Regions from separate parts of the Streptomyces sp. NPDC006134 genome, predicted to be linked through region 2. Evidence: riboswitches for the same ligand, from Rfam matches in the RefSeq annotation. Region 2 holds a riboswitch; each other region holds the start of a gene.
What was found. Region 2 has a riboswitch for cobalamin ahead of ABZ340_RS19815 (energy-coupling factor ABC transporter permease). Riboswitches for the same ligand answer to the same signal wherever they lie in the genome.

Region 1 (5,056 bases), on a different contig from region 2:
ACCCTGGCGCTGGTCGCCGGCGGCGCCCTGGCCCCCGACTCCGACCCGCCGATGTGGGTCATCCTCTCCGCGGGCCTGGCCATCGCGCTCGGCACCTACCTCGGCGGCTGGCGCATCATCCGCACCATGGGCAAGGGCCTGACCGACCTCCGGCCGCAGCAGGGCTTCGCCGCCCAGACCAGCGCCGCCACCGCCATCCTGGCCTCCTCCCACCTGGGCTTCTCCCTCTCCACCACGCACGTCGTCTCCGGCTCGGTGATGGGCGCGGGCCTCGGCCGCAAGGGCGGCGTCGTGCGCTGGTCCACGGCGACGCGGATGTTCGTCGCCTGGGGCCTGACCCTGCCGGCCGCGGCTCTGGTCGGCGCGCTCGCCGAGTGGGTCTGCGGCTTCGGCGACTGGGGTACGGCGCTCGTCGCGGTCTTCCTGGTCGCCTCCAGCGCCGCGATCTGGAAGATCTCCCGCCGCGAGGTCGTCGACCACACCAACGTCAACGACACCGAGAACGCCGACAACACGGCGGACGCCGAGCCGGCCGGTGTGGTCACCACCGCGATCGCCGCCGTGACCCCGCCCCCGGCGGGCGCCGCCGAGGAGCTGACCGCCACCATCCCGGCCCAGCTCTCCGCCGCCCCCGACGCCAAGGCCCCGTCGGCCGCCACCCCCGTCTGAGCCCGCGCTCACCCGGTACGAAACTCACCCGGTACGAAGGAAGAAGCAGGATGAAGATCGACTGGGCAGCCCTCGGCTCCGTCTTCGGGGTCAGCCTCGTGGTCACTGTGGCCCTGGTGGCCCTGTTCACCCTGGGCATCGCCGGACTCTCCCGCCGGGAGCGGGCCGCCGCCCAGGGCGGCTCCGCGGCCCTCGCGGTCACCGGCGCCTACGCGTGCTTCACGGCCTGCGCGGCGGCGGTGGCGTACGGGATCTATCTGATCGTCGCCTGACCGCCGCCCGGCCGGCGGCGCGCACGCGCGCACAGCGGGGTGCGGGACGGACCACCGTCCCGCACCCCGCTTCCGCGTGCCCGGCGCACACCCCCCGCGTGTGGGCCTCCGCACACTCCCCCTGCGCAGGTCAACGGCAAGTTGACGGGTGTTCGCGGGCCATGGTGGACTTCCTGGGCCATGTACGGCGGCAGGAGAGGAAGCCCGGTGTGAATCCGGCGCGGTCCCGCCACTGTGACCGGGGTGGAGACCCCGGGAGCCAGGAACTCTCACCGCCGGTCTCGTCGAACCAGGGCGTGGACACCCTGAGTGAGGACACAACGCGATGCTCGGCTGCCGTTCGAGGTTCAGTACCAGGTCTCTTCCTGCCTTCCCCGACCGTGTGACCGGCTGAGCTCCATGCGTGCCGAACGCGTTTTCGCGTACGGCGCCGCCGCGGGCCTTCTCGGCGACCTCCTCCTCGGCGATCCCCGCCGCGGGCATCCGGTCGCCGCGTTCGGCCGTGCCGCCGGTGCCGTGGAACGTGTGCTGTGGCGGGACCACCGCGGCCGGGGCGCGGTGCACACCGCCGTGTGCGCCGGTGGCGCCGTGGCGCTCGGTGCCCTCGCCTCCCGCGCCGTACGCCCCTGGCCCCTCGCCTCCGTCGCGCTGACCGCCACCGCCACCTGGGCCGTCGTCGGCGGCACCTCGCTCGCGCGCGAGGCGCGTGCCGTCGGGCGGGCACTGGAGACGGGCGACGTCGAGGCCGCCCGAGCGCGGCTGCCGCATCTGTGCGGGCGCGATCCGCAGGCCCTGGACGCCGACGGGATCGCGCGGGCCGTCGTGGAGTCCGTCGCCGAGAACACCTCCGACGCGGTGGTGGGCGCCCTGGTGTGGGGCGCCGCCGGCGGGGTTCCGGGCCTGCTCGGCTTCCGGGCCGTCAACACCCTCGACGCCATGGTCGGCCACAAGTCGCCCCGGTACCGCCGCTACGGCTGGGCCTCCGCCCGTCTCGACGACCTCGCCGGCTGGCCCGGCGCGCGGCTGACCGCCGCCCTCGCCGCCGTCGCCGGCGGGAATCCGCGCGGCGCCGTACGGGCCTGGCGGGCCGACGCCGGCAAGCATCCGAGCCCCAACGCCGGGCCCGTCGAGGCGTCGTTCGCGGGCGCCCTCGGCGTCCGGCTCGGCGGGACGCTGTCGTACGGCGGGCGGGTGGAGCACCGGCCCGTGCTCAACGGGGCCGCGGGGCGGGCCGTCCGCGCCGGCGACATCGAACGGGCGGTACGGCTGTCCCGGCGCGTGAGCTGGCTGGCGCTGGGCGCGTGCGCGGGCGCGCGGCTGCTGACCTCGCGCCTGGTGTCGTCGGGTCCGGTGACGTCGCGCCTGCCGAAGAGAGGACACAGGTCATGAGAAGCGGGGGTCTCCTCGTCGCCGGCACCACCTCCGACGCCGGCAAGAGCGTCGTCACCGCCGGGATCTGCCGGTGGCTGGTGCGGCAGGGCGTGAAGGTGGCGCCGTTCAAGGCGCAGAACATGTCGCTGAACTCGTTCGTGACGCGCGAGGGCGCCGAGATCGGGCGGGCGCAGGCGATGCAGGCGCAGGCGTGCCGGATCGAGCCGACCGCGCTGATGAACCCGGTGCTGCTCAAGCCGGGCGGCGAGCAGAGCAGCCAGGTGGTGCTGCTGGGCAAGCCGGTCGGGGAGATGAGCGCGCGCGGCTACCACGGCGGCCGGCAGCAGCGGCTGCTCGGCACGGTCCTCGACTGCCTGGCCGAGCTGCGGGGAACGTATGACGCGGTGATCTGTGAGGGGGCGGGCAGTCCGGCGGAGATCAACCTGCGCCGGACCGACATCGTGAACATGGGCATCGCCCGTGGTGCCGGGCTGCCCGTGGTGGTGGTCGGCGACATCGACCGCGGGGGCGTGTTCGCCTCGTTCTTCGGGACGGTGGCGCTGCTCGCCCCGGAGGACCAGGCGCTGGTCGCCGGGTTCCTGGTGAACAAGTTCCGCGGGGACGTGTCCCTGCTGGAGCCGGGCCTGGACATGCTGCACGGCCTGACCGGGCGCCACACGTACGGGGTGCTGCCGTTCCGGCACGGGCTCGGCATCGACGAGGAGGACGGGCTGCGGGTGTCGCTGCGCGGCACCGTGCGGGAGTCCGCCGTCGCACCGCCGGTCGGCGAGGACGTGCTGCGGGTCGCCGTCTGCGCGGTCCCGCTGATGTCCAACTTCACGGACGTGGACGCGCTGGCCGCCGAGCCGGGTGTCGTGGTGCGGTTCGTGGACCGGCCGGAGGAGCTGGCCGACGCCGACCTCGTGGTGGTGCCCGGCACCCGGGGCACGGTCCGGGCGCTGGACTGGCTGCGGGAGCGGGGGCTCGCGGACGCCCTGCGGCGCAGGGCCGCCGAGCAGCGGCCCGTGCTCGGCGTCTGCGGCGGCTTCCAGCTGCTCGGCGAGCACATCGAGGACGACGTCGAGAGCCGCCGCGGCCATGTGGACGGGCTCGGCGTCCTGCCGGTGCGGGTGCGGTTCGCCCGCGAGAAGACCCTCACCCGGCCGGTGGGCGAGGCCCTCGGCGAGCGGGTCGAGGGGTACGAGATCCACCACGGCGTCGCCGAGGTCACCGGCGGCGAGCCCTTCCTGGACGGCTGCCGGGTCGGCCAGACCTGGGGCACCCACTGGCACGGCTCGCTGGAGTCGGACGGTTTCCGGCGGGCGTTTTTGCGCGAGGTGGCCGCCGCCGCGGGCCGCCGCTTCGTGCCGGCCCCCGACACCTCGTTCGCCGCGCTGCGCGAGGAGCAGCTCGACCGGCTCGGCGACCTGATCGAACAGCACGCGGACACGGACGCGCTGTGGCGGCTCATCGAGTCCGGCGCGCCGCAAGGACTGCCCTTCATCCCCCCGGGAGCGCCCGCATGAGCACAGTGTTGTTGTTGTCGACCGCCGACACGGATCTGCTGGCGGCCCGGGCCTCCGGCGCCTCCTACCGGACCGGCAACCCGACCCGGGTCGACGTCCGGGAGGAGCTGCCCGCGCTGCTCGACGGCGCGGACATCGCCGTCGTACGGCTGCTGGGCGGCAAGCGCGCCTGGGAGGACGGGCTCGCCGCGCTGAAGGCGTCCGGCGTGCCGGCCGTGCTGCTGGGCGGGGAGGCCGTGCCGGACGCGGAGCTGATGGCCGAGTCCAGCGTGCCCGCCGGGGTCGTCGCCGAGGCGCTGAAGTACCTGGTGGAGGGCGGCCCGGCCAACCTGGCCGAGCTGGCCCGGTTCCTGTCCGACACCGTGCTGCTGACGGGCGAGGGGTTCGCCGCGCCCCAGCCGATGCCGGAGTACGGCGTGCACGGCGCGTACGAGCGGCGGGACGGCCGCCCGACGGTCGGCGTGCTCTTCTACCGCGCGCACGAACTGAGCGGCAACACCGCCTTCGTGGACACCCTGTGCGAGGCGATCGAGGCGCACGGCGCCAACGCCCTGCCGGTGTACTGCGGTTCGCTGCGCGGCGCGGACGCCGGGCTGTACGAGCTCCTCGGCCGGGCGGACGCGCTGGTCGCCACCGTCCTCGCCGCCGGCGGCACGCACGCCTCCCAGGCGTCGGCGGGCGGCGACGAGGAGGCGTGGGACATCGGCGCGCTGGCCGACCTGGACGTGCCCGTGCTGCAAGGGCTGTGCCTGACCTCCTCGCGGGCCGCGTGGGAGGAGTCGGACGCCGCCCTGTCCCCCATGGACGCGGCGATGCAGGTCGCCATCCCCGAGTTCGACGGCCGCCTGGTCACCGTGCCGTTCTCCTTCAAGGAGCAGGGCCCCGACGACGTGCCCGTGTACGTCGCCGACCCGGAGCGGGCCGCGCGGGTCGCCGGGATCGCCGTACGGCACGCCCGGCTGAGGCACAAGCCGAACGCCGAGAAGAGGATCGCGCTCGTCTTCACCGCGTACCCGACCAAGCACTCCCGGGTCGGCAACGCGGTCGGCCTGGACACGCCCGCCTCGGCGGTGCGGGTGCTGGACGCGCTGCGGGAGGCCGGGTACGCCGTCGACGGGTATCCGGACAACGGCGACGAGCTGATCCACCGGCTGATCGAGGCCGGCGGGCACGACGTGGAGTGGCTGACGGAGGAGCAGCTGGCCGCCGCGCCCGCGC
Region 2 (5,056 bases):
GGCCGGCGCACCCCGCGCGGGAGGGGCGTCCCCGGCCGCGCGGGGTGGCGCGGGAGGGTTCCCGATGCCCGCGCAGCCCCCGTGCCTCGTGTCCTGCCTCCCCTCCACTCTTCCCCTCTTCCCTCCTTTCCCTCTTACCCCTCCCCCGGGCGTGCGCCCGGTCGCCCCTCTCCCCACCAGGGTGTACCGAGAGAGGATCTTCGCCGGGGTTCCCTCCGGTTGCCCGCGGGCCCCATACAATCGGCTCCCATGTCGCATCCTGACGAATTGCTCGTCGGCATCGCCACCATGGTGGAGGCCGAGCACAGCAATCAGATGTCGCTGACGGTCGTCGTGGGCGGTGCCGTCATCACCGGCCGGCTGGCTCCCCAAGCCGTGTGGAGGCAGCGCGTGGCGGAGGTCCTGCGCAGCTCCGACCGGCTGCGGGCGTTCTCCCCCGTCTTCGACGGCGCCGGAGCCGCCGAGGCCGACGGCGACGAGCCGCCCACCCATCTGCACTTCCATCTGGCGCGCATCCTCCAGGGCAGTACGGGCATTCCGGAGACCGGCGGCATGTACCGCGTCGCGATCAAGGACGTCACCGCGTGGAGCGTGGGCGACTTCCGCTACAGCGATCAGTGATCCCGGCCGGTCAGCCCGCCTCCCGCTCCGGTAACGCCTCTTCCCGGTCCGCCAGTCTGCGCAGCATCTCCAGGACGCGGTCCCGGGACTCGTCCGCCGCGTCGATGGCCTCCATGCACTGCCAGTAGGTGCCTTCGTCGTCCGCGGCGCAGGCGATGCCGACGAGGGCGATGCCGATCTCGCCGAGGAGGCCGTCGAGGCGGGCCAGCGCCTGGCGGGCGTCGCCCAGTTCGGTGAGCTGGGCGGCGCGCAGCTCACCGGGGCCGAGCCGCGGCCTGTGCAGCACGCCGCAGCCGCGGCCGGCGAGCTCGGTGAGCCCGAGCGCCTCGCCCCGCAGTTCGGGCGGGCCGAAGACCGCCAGGCGGCTGCCGATCGCCTGCGCCAGGGCCTGCGCCTGCCACACCTCCCCCAGGATCTGAGGCACGTCGCCGCTCGCGGCCAGTGCGCGCCTGCTCGTCACGATGAGCCGCACCGCGTCCATGGGCCGCCCCCGTCTGTCCGACGTGCTCCGCGCACGTCCGCCCGAACTCCGCTGTCCACTACCCAGAGTGAAGGCTTCGAGGGCGAAAAGCCAGAGGAAGACGGAAATCTATGGACAACAATTCGGTTTCGGGCGGGATTTCGGCTGCGGAGAGTAATAACGGACGGGGTTGCTCCTCGGTGCGGCGGGGAGTTCCGGCCCGTTCTCCAGGCGTCCTCCCGGCCGTCACGTTCCGTCGGCCGCACCGTCCCCCGGCACCGGGAACCTCCGCTCGTTCCGCTCGATCTTCGCCGCCAGCGCGGCCAGCGGATCGATGCCGAGCACCTCGCACAGCTGGAGCAGGTAGGCGAGGACGTCGGCGACCTCGTCGGTGACGCGGTGCGCGGTGCCGGGGTCGTCCATGACGCGGGCCGACTGCTCCGGCGTCAGCCACTGGAAGATCTCGACCAGTTCGGACGCCTCGACGCTGAGCGCGGAGACGAGGTTCTTCGGGGTGTGGTACGGCTGCCAGTTCCGGGCGGCGGCGAACTCGGCGAGCCTGCGTTGCAGTTCCGCCAGGCCGGGGGGTCCGGAGCCGAGGGGGCCGGGTGCAGGGGGTTCAGACTCGTGTGTCACGGCCCAGGTGTACCACCTTCAACCCGTCCACCCCGTCCACTCCCTCCTGCCTGCCCGCCCCGTCCGGCCCGCCCGCCGCGTCCGCCCCGGTGGCCCACGACGCGTCACTGGTCGTGCCGACGAGCCGGACGTGCCCGCGGTCGCACATCCGGGCCGCCAGCCGCAGCAGGCCCTCCCGCTGCCGGGCGTCCAGGCCCCGGTCGAGTCCGTCGGCGAGGACGGTGAGCGTCTGCAGGGCGGCGGGGACCTCGCCGGCCACGTCGACCTCCAGCACCCCGGGCCCGGTGAGCAGGACCAGCGCGAGCGCGAGATAGCGCAGCTCGCCGTAGCCCAGGCGCGCGAGGCCGGTGCGGGTGCCGCCGCCCCGGTCGAGCAGCGCGCGGACCGCTCCGCCGGTCACCGGCTCGGCCAGCACGTCGGCGACCGGCCCGGCGCATCCGGCGCGCGCCGCCTCGACGAACCGGGCGTGCCGCCGTCCGCACTCGGTGCGGGTGCGCCACAGCACGTCGGCGATGTTGCCGCAGCCGCCGAGCAGCCGTCCCGAACCGGCCGGCGCCGGCTCCCGCATCCGCGCGGGCCGCGGATCGCAGGCGAAGACGGAGCGCAGGGCGACCAGCATCTGCTCGGCGGCGGCGAGCACCCTGCGCTGCCCGTCCGTCTTGCCCGCCACCCGCAGCGGCAGCAGGGCGGTGCCCAGCCGGTCGTCGGGCAGCGGGGCGCGGGTCACCGGCGCCGGTCCGGCCGTGTGCCAGGCGGCCTGCACGGCGCGGCGGCCGGGGTCGCGCAGGGCGGTCTGGAGCAGCACGAGTCCGTCGGCCGTCAGCCGCTCGCCCACGATCCGCAGGTCGGGTTCCGCCTGGACGGCGACGTCGAGCCGGACCGGTCCCTCGGGGCCGTCGGCCGTGCAGCCGATGCGGAAGCCGCGGCGCCGCTGGGCGTCGGGCCGGGCCCGCTCGGGCACGCAGGCGCCCGGGTCGGGGAAGACCGTGCCGAGTTCGGCACCGGAACCGAGCCGGGCGAGGGCCTCGTACGCCCGCAGCGCGCTGGTCTTGCCGCTGCCGCTCGGCCCGGCCAGGAGGGTGAGCGGCGCGAGCGGGACGGTGACGCGCCGGTGCGCGGCGAAGGCGGACAGCCGCAGTTCGGTGACGCACGGCCGGTCGGGGCGCCCCTTGTCGCCGTCGCGCGGCACCGCGGACGGCGGCGCGGGAGCGGCCGGCGGGGTCGGCAAGGTCATGTCCGGACCGTAGGGCTCCGCCGCCGGGCGAACCGTTTTGCCGTCGGCCCCTTCCTACGATCGGGGGACCGGGCGCGTCAGGGCGGGCCCGCCCCTCACCCGCCGGGGCCGTCCCGCCTCGCCGCCCCCGGGAGAGCCGTCAGACGCCGGGAACTCCCGCGCCCTCCATGAGCCCGGTCACCTCGGTGCCGGCCGGCGTGAGCAGGAACACGTTCCGGTCGACCCGGTGCATCCCGCTGGCCAGGCCGAAGACGACGCCCGTGCTGAAGTCCAGGACCCGCTTGGCGACCTCGGTCTCCGCGCCGGTCAGATCGAGCAGGACCGGGATGCCCGCCATGAGGGTCTCGGCGACCTCGCGGGCGTCGGCGAACACGTTGACCCGCAGGACGACGAAGCGGCGCCGGGCCTCCGTCTCCGCCTCCGGCAGCGCGCGGTGGCCCACCGAGGAGGGCCAGGCGTCGCGGCCCCGCAACGGCACGACCTGGGCGAGCCCTTCCCACTGTTCATCGGTGACGTCGTGGCTGTTCACCGGCTCCCCCGCTTCGACTCGCCTTGTTGCCTGCACCAGCCAATTCTTACGCCATGTCACCCGATCGGCCCAACAGCGACACGGTGCCGGCCGGCCGAGCCGTACGGTCTCGCGGCCGGGCGCGTTCCCGTGGGCCGCTCGCCCCGTTCGGTCCGGCTTGTCACCACCCCCGCGGGAGCACTACTGTCGCCACGCCTTGGTGAACGGGAAATCCGGTGTGATGCCGGTGCGGCCCTCGCCACTGTGATCGGGAAGTCCGGCTCCGGCCCTCACGGGCGGCCACTGGGTCCTTCGGGACCTGGGAAGGCGGAGCACGGGCGGTGGTACCCGTCAGCCAGGAGACCGGCCAAGGCGCGTCGTCCATCCACGAGGTGCTGGAGAGGGTCTGCCGAGCCATGCACATAGCCGAGGGCTTTCTGCCTCCGGCGCACGCGATCGCCTGGGGTGTCGCGTCCGCGCCGTTCGTCGTCCACGGAGTCCGGTCGCTCACCCGTGAGGTGAGGGAGCATCCCGAGAGCACGTTGCTGCTCGGCGCGTCCGGGGCGTTCACGTTCGTCCTGTCGGCGCTCAAATTGCCGTCCGTCACCGGGAGTTGCTCCCATCCCACCGGGACGGGACTGGGCGCGATCCTGTTCCGGCCGCCGGTCATGGCGGTGCTCGGCACCATCACCCTGCTCTTCCAGGCGCTGCTGCTCGCGCACGGCGGGCTGACCACGCTCGGCGCCAACGTGTTCTCCATGGCGATCGTGGGGCCGTGGGCCGGGTACGGCGTGTACCGGCTGCTGCGGCGGTGCGGCGTGCCGCTGATGGTCGCGGTGTTCGCCGCCGCGTTCGCCGCCGACCTGTCCACCTACTGCGTCACCAGCGTGCAGCTGGCGCTCGCCTTCCCCGACCCGGGCAGCGGGTTCTGGGGCGCGCTCGGCACGTTCGGCTCCGTCTTCGCCGTCACCCAGATCCCGCTGGCGGTGAGCGAGGGGCTGCTCACCGTGCTCGTGATGCGGCTGCTGACGCAGTCCAGCAAGGGGGAACTGGCCCGGCTCGGTGTGGTGGCGGACGGGCCGAAGGCCCGGAAGGCACAGGAGGCGGTGGCCCGGTGAAGCGGAACACGAAGATCAACGCGCTGTTGCTGCTGGCGGTGGCCGCACTGGCCGTCCTGCCCCTGGCGCTCGGGCTCGGCGACCACAAGGAGGAGCCGTTCGCGGGGGCCGACGCCGAGGCGGAGACGGCGATCACCGAGATCGACCCGGACTACGAGCCGTGGTTCTCGCCCCTGTACGAACCGCCGTCCGGGGAGGTCGAGTCGGCGCTGTTCGCGGTGCAGGCGGCGATCGGCGCGGGCGTGCTGGCGTACTACTTCGGACTGCGCCGGGGGCGGCGGCAGGGCGAGGAACGGGCCCTGGCGGCGCCGCGGGACGGTGACGGCCCGCACGGGGGCGCCGCGGCGCCCGCCGGCGACCGGGACTGAGGCCGCGCCGTGCTGCCGATCGACGCGGCGGCGCACGCCGGCCGCTGGCGCCGCCGCCATCCCGTGGACAAGGCCGTGCTCGGGCTCGGCCTCACCGCGCTCGCCGTCTGC
Region 3 (5,056 bases), on a different contig from region 2:
CCCGGCCGAGCCCGGCGTGTTCACCGGGGTCGCCGGGCTCGACCGGCTGGCGGACATGCCGGGCGCACCGGCCTGGTACCCGGTCAAACGGACCGGCGACCTCATCGAGCACCTGGACGACAGCCGCGGCTACGCGGGCATCGTCTACGCCGAGGCCGAGACGGCCGAACTCGCCACGCACCGGGCGGTGGCCGCCGCGGGGGCGCTGCGTGTGCTGACCCGCCCGCTCCCCGGCCCTGCCGCCCGCAAGACGTCAGGTGGGTGAACGCCCCTCGGGCGCGGCGGGGCTGCGGGCCGCGCTGTTCCCGCTCGACGGCCCCCTGCGCTTCCTGCTGCTCTGCTCCTTCCTGATCCCGCTCGGCAGCTTCATGGTCCTGCCGTTCATGTCGGTGTTCCTGCACGAGCGGCTCGGGATGGGGCTCGGCACGGTGGGTGTCGTCCTGGCGGCGGCCTCCCTCGTGCAGTTCTCCGGCAGTGTGGCGGGCGGGGCGCTCGCGGACCGGATCGGGCTGCGCCGCACGATGCTGTGGGCGCTGGCCGTGCGCACGGCCGGGTTCGCCGGTCTGCTGGCGGCCCTGCGCTGGCCGCCGCTGGCCGTCGGCGCGCTGGTCCTGACGTGCTGCGGCGCCGCGCTGTACCTGCCCGCCAACAAGGCGTACCTGGTGCACGGGGTGGACGACGAGCGCCGCCCGGCGTTCCTGTCGGCGGGCAACGCGGCGCTCCACGCGGGCATGGCGGTGGGCCCGCTGGTCGCCGGGCCCTTCGTGCTGTCCGCGCCCGGCTGGCTGTTCGCGGCCGTCACGGCGCTGTTCCTCGCGGTCACCGCGGGGCACGCACGGCTGCCCGATGCGGACGGGAAGGACGGGAAGGACGGAAAAGACGGGGAGCGGCCGTCCGCCCCGGGCGGTGCGCGCCGGGGCCCGCTGTCCGGCGTGGCGGTCCTGCCGTTCGCCGCCACCGTGCTGGCGTTCTATCTCTACTTCCACTTCCAGCACTTCCTGGCGGTGTACGCCGTCGAACGCGCCTCCGGCACGTTCTACAGCCTGGTCCTCCTGCTCTGCTTCGTGCTCGTGATCGTCGTCCAGCCCCTCGCCTCCGGCCTGATCAGGCGCATGCCCTACGCGACGGCCCTCGCGGCCGGCTTCGCGGGTCTGGCGGCCGGGCTGGCCGTGCTGGCGATCGGCACCCGGCCGGCGCTGCTGGCGGGCGGAGCGCTGATCACCCTGGGCGACATCGTCCTGTTCCTGAAGAACGACCTGGAGGCGCTGCGCCGCAGCCCGCGCTCGGACGCCGTGGTCTTCGGCCGGCAGCGGCTGGCCGCGGGGATCGGTGCCTGCGCCAGTGGAGTGCTGGGCGGGCAGCTCTACGGACTCACCGAACACGCCGGGCACACCGGCTGGTTCTGGCTGCTGGCCGCCGCGCAGTGCCTGCTGCTCCCGGCCGTCCTGCCGGCCTTGCGCGACCGCACGCCGCAACACCTCCACCCCCATGACGACGAAGGAGGACTGAGACCGCATGACACGGACGGGCGGGTTCCAGGACGATGACTTCTGGACCGGGTTCCACGACTTCCTCTTCTCCGAGCAGCGTTACGCACAGGCCGAGGAACTGCTGACCACCTCTCCCCTGCTGTCCTTCCCGGCCGGCGCCCGGGTGCTGGACCTGTGCTGCGGGCCCGGGGTGTTCACGGTGCCGCTCGCCCGCCGCGGCCACGACGTCACCGGGGTGGACCTGAGCCCGGCCATGCTGGAGCGGGCGCGGAAGCGGACGGCCGACGCCGGCGTCCGGGTCACGTACGTGCGGGCCGACGCCCGCGCGTACGAGGCGCCGGGCGCCTTCGACGTCGTCCTCAACATGTTCACCTCGTTCGGCTACTTCGAGGACCCCGCCGACAACGAGCGGGTGCTGCGCGTCATGCACGACTGCCTGGTACCCGGCGGCACCCTCGTCCTGGACCTCGCCGGCAAGGAGCTGCTGGCCCGCAAGGTCACCCCGCCGAAGGTGGTGCGGCGCGGCGAGGACCTGATGGTGCAGACCGACACCGTGCTGGACGACTGGGCGCGGCTGCGCAGCGACTGGGTCCTGGTCCGGGGCGAGCGGGTGACGCGGGCCACCTTGGTGTGGTTCGTGTACAGCGCGGTCGAGCTGCGGCGGATGGCGCGGGAGGCGGGGTTCGGCCGGGTGGAGGTGTTCGGCGGGTTCGACGGCCGCCCCTACGACGAGAACGCCGAGCGGCTGGTGCTGCGGGCGGTCCGCGAGGAGTGACGCGGGGCACGGGGGGGCGTGCAGTGACGCGGGGCACGGGGGCGTGCGCGCAGGTCCGCACGCCCTTTCGACCCGAGCGGGGCGGATCGTAGTATCAGCGGGTCATCGCCGCGACGGGAGACAGGAAGCCGGTGCGAATCCGGCACGGTCCCGCCACTGTGACCGGGGAGTGCACCCCTCGACACGCCACTGCGCGCCGCGCGGGAAGGCCGGGGGAGGAGCGTCGATCCGGGAGTCAGGACACTGGCCTGTCGCGGGCCCGTTCCGAGGAGCGCGGACTCCCCAGGAGGCTTCACGTGTACGACGGCACGTCCCGTCCCCCGCTGTTCACCCCTGCCCGCAGGCGCCGTACCCTGCGTGCCACGGCCGCGGCCGTCGCCCTGTCGGCGGCCCTGCTGACCGCCGGCTGCGGATCGTCGCGGGACACCGCCGAGGCCGCGAAGGCCACGGCCGCGCCGGCCGCGGGCTTCCCCGTCACCATCGACAACTGCGGCGTGGAGACGACGTACGACAAGCCGCCCTCCCGTGTCGTCACCATCCACCAGCACCCGGCGGAACTGATGCTCGCCCTCGGCCTGAAGGACCGCATGGCCGGCACCGCCTTCCCCGACTCCGCGGTCCTGCCCGAGTGGAGGAAGGACTACGAGGCGATCCCCCGGCTGGCGGAGAAGGAACCGTCGTTCGAGACGGTCCTGGAAGCCGAGCCCGACCTCGTCTACGGCGGCTACGGCAGCGCCTTCGCCGAGCACGAGGGCCGCTCCCGCAAGGCGTTCGCCGACGCCGGCATCGCCACCCACCTCAACCGCGAGTACTGCGGCGAGAAGCGGGTCACGATGGAGGACACCTACGCCGAGATCCGCACCATCGGCAGGATCTTCGGCGTCCCCGGCCGGGCGGACGCACTGGTCGCCGGCCTGCGGGCACGGGTCGGCAGGGCCACCACCGCCGTCGAAGGCAGGCCCCGGGTGCCCGTCTTCGTCTACGACAGCGGCGACAAGGCCGCCTTCACCGCGGGCGGCAGGAGCCTGGGCACCGAACTGATCCGGCTGGCCGGCGGCGAGAACGTCTTCGCCGGCCTCGACGACGTCTTCGGCGACGTCTCCTGGGAGCAGGTCGTCGAGCGCAGGCCCGAGGTCATCGCCCTCTACGACTACGCCGGCGCCGGAAGCGTCGAGCGGAAGAAGGAGTTCCTGCTCTCCCAGCCCGCCCTCCGGGACGTTCCCGCCGTCAGGAACCAGCGGTTCGTCGTCCTGCCGCTGACCGCGACGCTGGTCGGCGTCCGCTCGGCCTACGCGGTCGAGGACCTGGCCCGCGGCATCCACCCCGAGAGCTTCGCGTGACGGCCCCGGCCGCCGAGGCCGGCACCGGGCAGGCCGTGCGCCGACGTCAGGAGGGCGGCGGGCGGGCGGGCCGGGCCGGTCTCACCGTCACGCTCGTCGTCCTGGCCGTCCTCCTGGTGGTCTCCGCCACGGCGGGTCTGGCCCTCGGCTCGGTGCGGGTGCCGCCCGGCCAGGTGTGGGGCATCGTGACGCACGCGCTGGGCGCCGACTGGGTAAAACCCGACTGGTCGCGGGCGCGGGAGACCATCGTGCTGGACGTCCGCGCGCCGCGCGTGCTCCTCGGGGCCGTGGCCGGCGCCGGGCTGGCGGTCGTGGGCACCGCCCTGCAAGCTCTGATCCGCAACCCGCTCGCCGAGCCCTACCTGCTCGGCGTCTCCTCCGGGGCGTCCCTGGGCGCCGTCGTGGTGATCGTGTCCGGGGTGACCCTGTTCGGGCCGGTGTCGCTGCCGGCCGCCGCGTTCGCGGGCGCGCTGGGCGCCCTGCTGCTCGTCTACGCCACCGCCCGCACCGGCGGCCGGATCACCTCGGCACGGCTGGTCCTGTCCGGTGTGGCCGTCGCCGCGGTGCTCACCGCCGTACTGGACCTGCTGCTGCTCACCACCGGCCGGGGCAACGAGGCCCGCGCGGTCCTCGCCTGGACTCTCGGCGGCCTCGGCGGCGTCGGCTGGGACACGCTGTGGCTGCCCGGCGCGGCCCTGCTCCTGGGCACCGCCGTCCTCCTGGTCCAGGCCCGCAACCTGAACCTCCTGCTCGCCGGCGAGGAGGCCGCGACCACGATGGGGCTGGACGTGGCGCGCTTCCGCGCCCGCATGTTCGTCCTGCTCTCCCTCGTCACCGGCGTCCTGGTCGCGGCGTGCGGGCCGATCGGCTTCGTCGGCCTGATGCTGCCGCACATCGTCCGCCTCGCCGTCGGCGGCGACCACCGCCGCGTCCTGCCGACGGCGGCCCTCGGCGGCGCGGTCTTCCTCGTCTGGGCCGACATCGCCGCACGCGTCGTCGCCGCGCCCATGGAGATCCCCGTGGGTGTGCTGACGGCCCTGTGCGGCGGCCCGTTCTTCCTGTGGCTGATGCGCCGGGACGCCCGGCGGAGCACCGACCGGACAGTGGCATGAGCGCGGCAGATCTCACCGTCGAGGGCGTCACCCTCACCGCCGGAGCCCGCCACCTGGTGCGGGACGTGTCCCTGGCCGCCCGGCCGGGCGAGACGATCGGGCTGGTGGGCCCCAACGGCAGCGGCAAGTCCAGCCTCCTGCGCACCGTCTACCGCGTGCTGCGCCCCGATGCCGGGCGGGTCCGCGTCGACGGCGCCGACGCCTGGTCGCTGCCCGTGCGCCGGCTGGCCCGCACCGTGGCGGCGGTGGTGCAGGAGCCGGGCTCCGGCCTCGACCTCGCCGTCCGCGAGGTCGTCGCAATGGGCCGCACCCCGCACAAGCGGCTCCTGGCCGGCGACA

Region 1: linked by a shared signal. The riboswitch ahead of ABZ340_RS28195 (cobalamin biosynthesis protein) and the one ahead of ABZ340_RS19815 (energy-coupling factor ABC transporter permease) in region 2 are both predicted to bind cobalamin.
Region 3: linked by a shared signal. The riboswitch ahead of ABZ340_RS19190 (ABC transporter substrate-binding protein) and the one ahead of ABZ340_RS19815 (energy-coupling factor ABC transporter permease) in region 2 are both predicted to bind cobalamin.

The regions. Positions count from the first base shown of each region.
Region 1 covers NZ_JBEXTV010000052.1:31,305-36,360, forward strand. Annotated here, with positions in the region: gene ABZ340_RS28185 (inorganic phosphate transporter) at 1-669, shown strand, start outside; gene ABZ340_RS28190 (hypothetical protein) at 720-941, shown strand; cobalamin riboswitch at 1,089-1,231, shown strand; gene ABZ340_RS28195 (cobalamin biosynthesis protein) at 1,341-2,330, shown strand; gene ABZ340_RS28200 (cobyric acid synthase) at 2,327-3,838, shown strand; gene cobN (cobaltochelatase subunit CobN) at 3,835-5,056, shown strand, end outside.
Region 2 covers NZ_JBEXTV010000028.1:79,953-85,008, forward strand. Annotated here, with positions in the region: gene ABZ340_RS19790 (hypothetical protein) at 250-621, shown strand; gene ABZ340_RS19795 (DUF6099 family protein) at 632-1,102, opposite strand; gene ABZ340_RS19800 (nucleotide pyrophosphohydrolase) at 1,328-1,660, opposite strand; gene ABZ340_RS19805 (ATP-binding protein) at 1,701-2,951, opposite strand; gene ABZ340_RS19810 (cell division protein SepF) at 3,091-3,480, opposite strand; cobalamin riboswitch at 3,661-3,846, shown strand; gene ABZ340_RS19815 (energy-coupling factor ABC transporter permease) at 3,876-4,577, shown strand; gene ABZ340_RS19820 (energy-coupling factor ABC transporter substrate-binding protein) at 4,574-4,945, shown strand; gene cbiQ (cobalt ECF transporter T component CbiQ) at 4,955-5,056, shown strand, end outside.
Region 3 covers NZ_JBEXTV010000027.1:36,650-41,705, reverse strand. Annotated here, with positions in the region: gene ABZ340_RS19205 (ATP-grasp domain-containing protein) at 1-265, shown strand, start outside; gene ABZ340_RS19200 (MFS transporter) at 258-1,547, shown strand; gene ABZ340_RS19195 (class I SAM-dependent methyltransferase) at 1,516-2,265, shown strand; cobalamin riboswitch at 2,348-2,532, shown strand; gene ABZ340_RS19190 (ABC transporter substrate-binding protein) at 2,562-3,605, shown strand; gene ABZ340_RS19185 (iron ABC transporter permease) at 3,641-4,717, shown strand; gene ABZ340_RS19180 (ABC transporter ATP-binding protein) at 4,714-5,056, shown strand, end outside.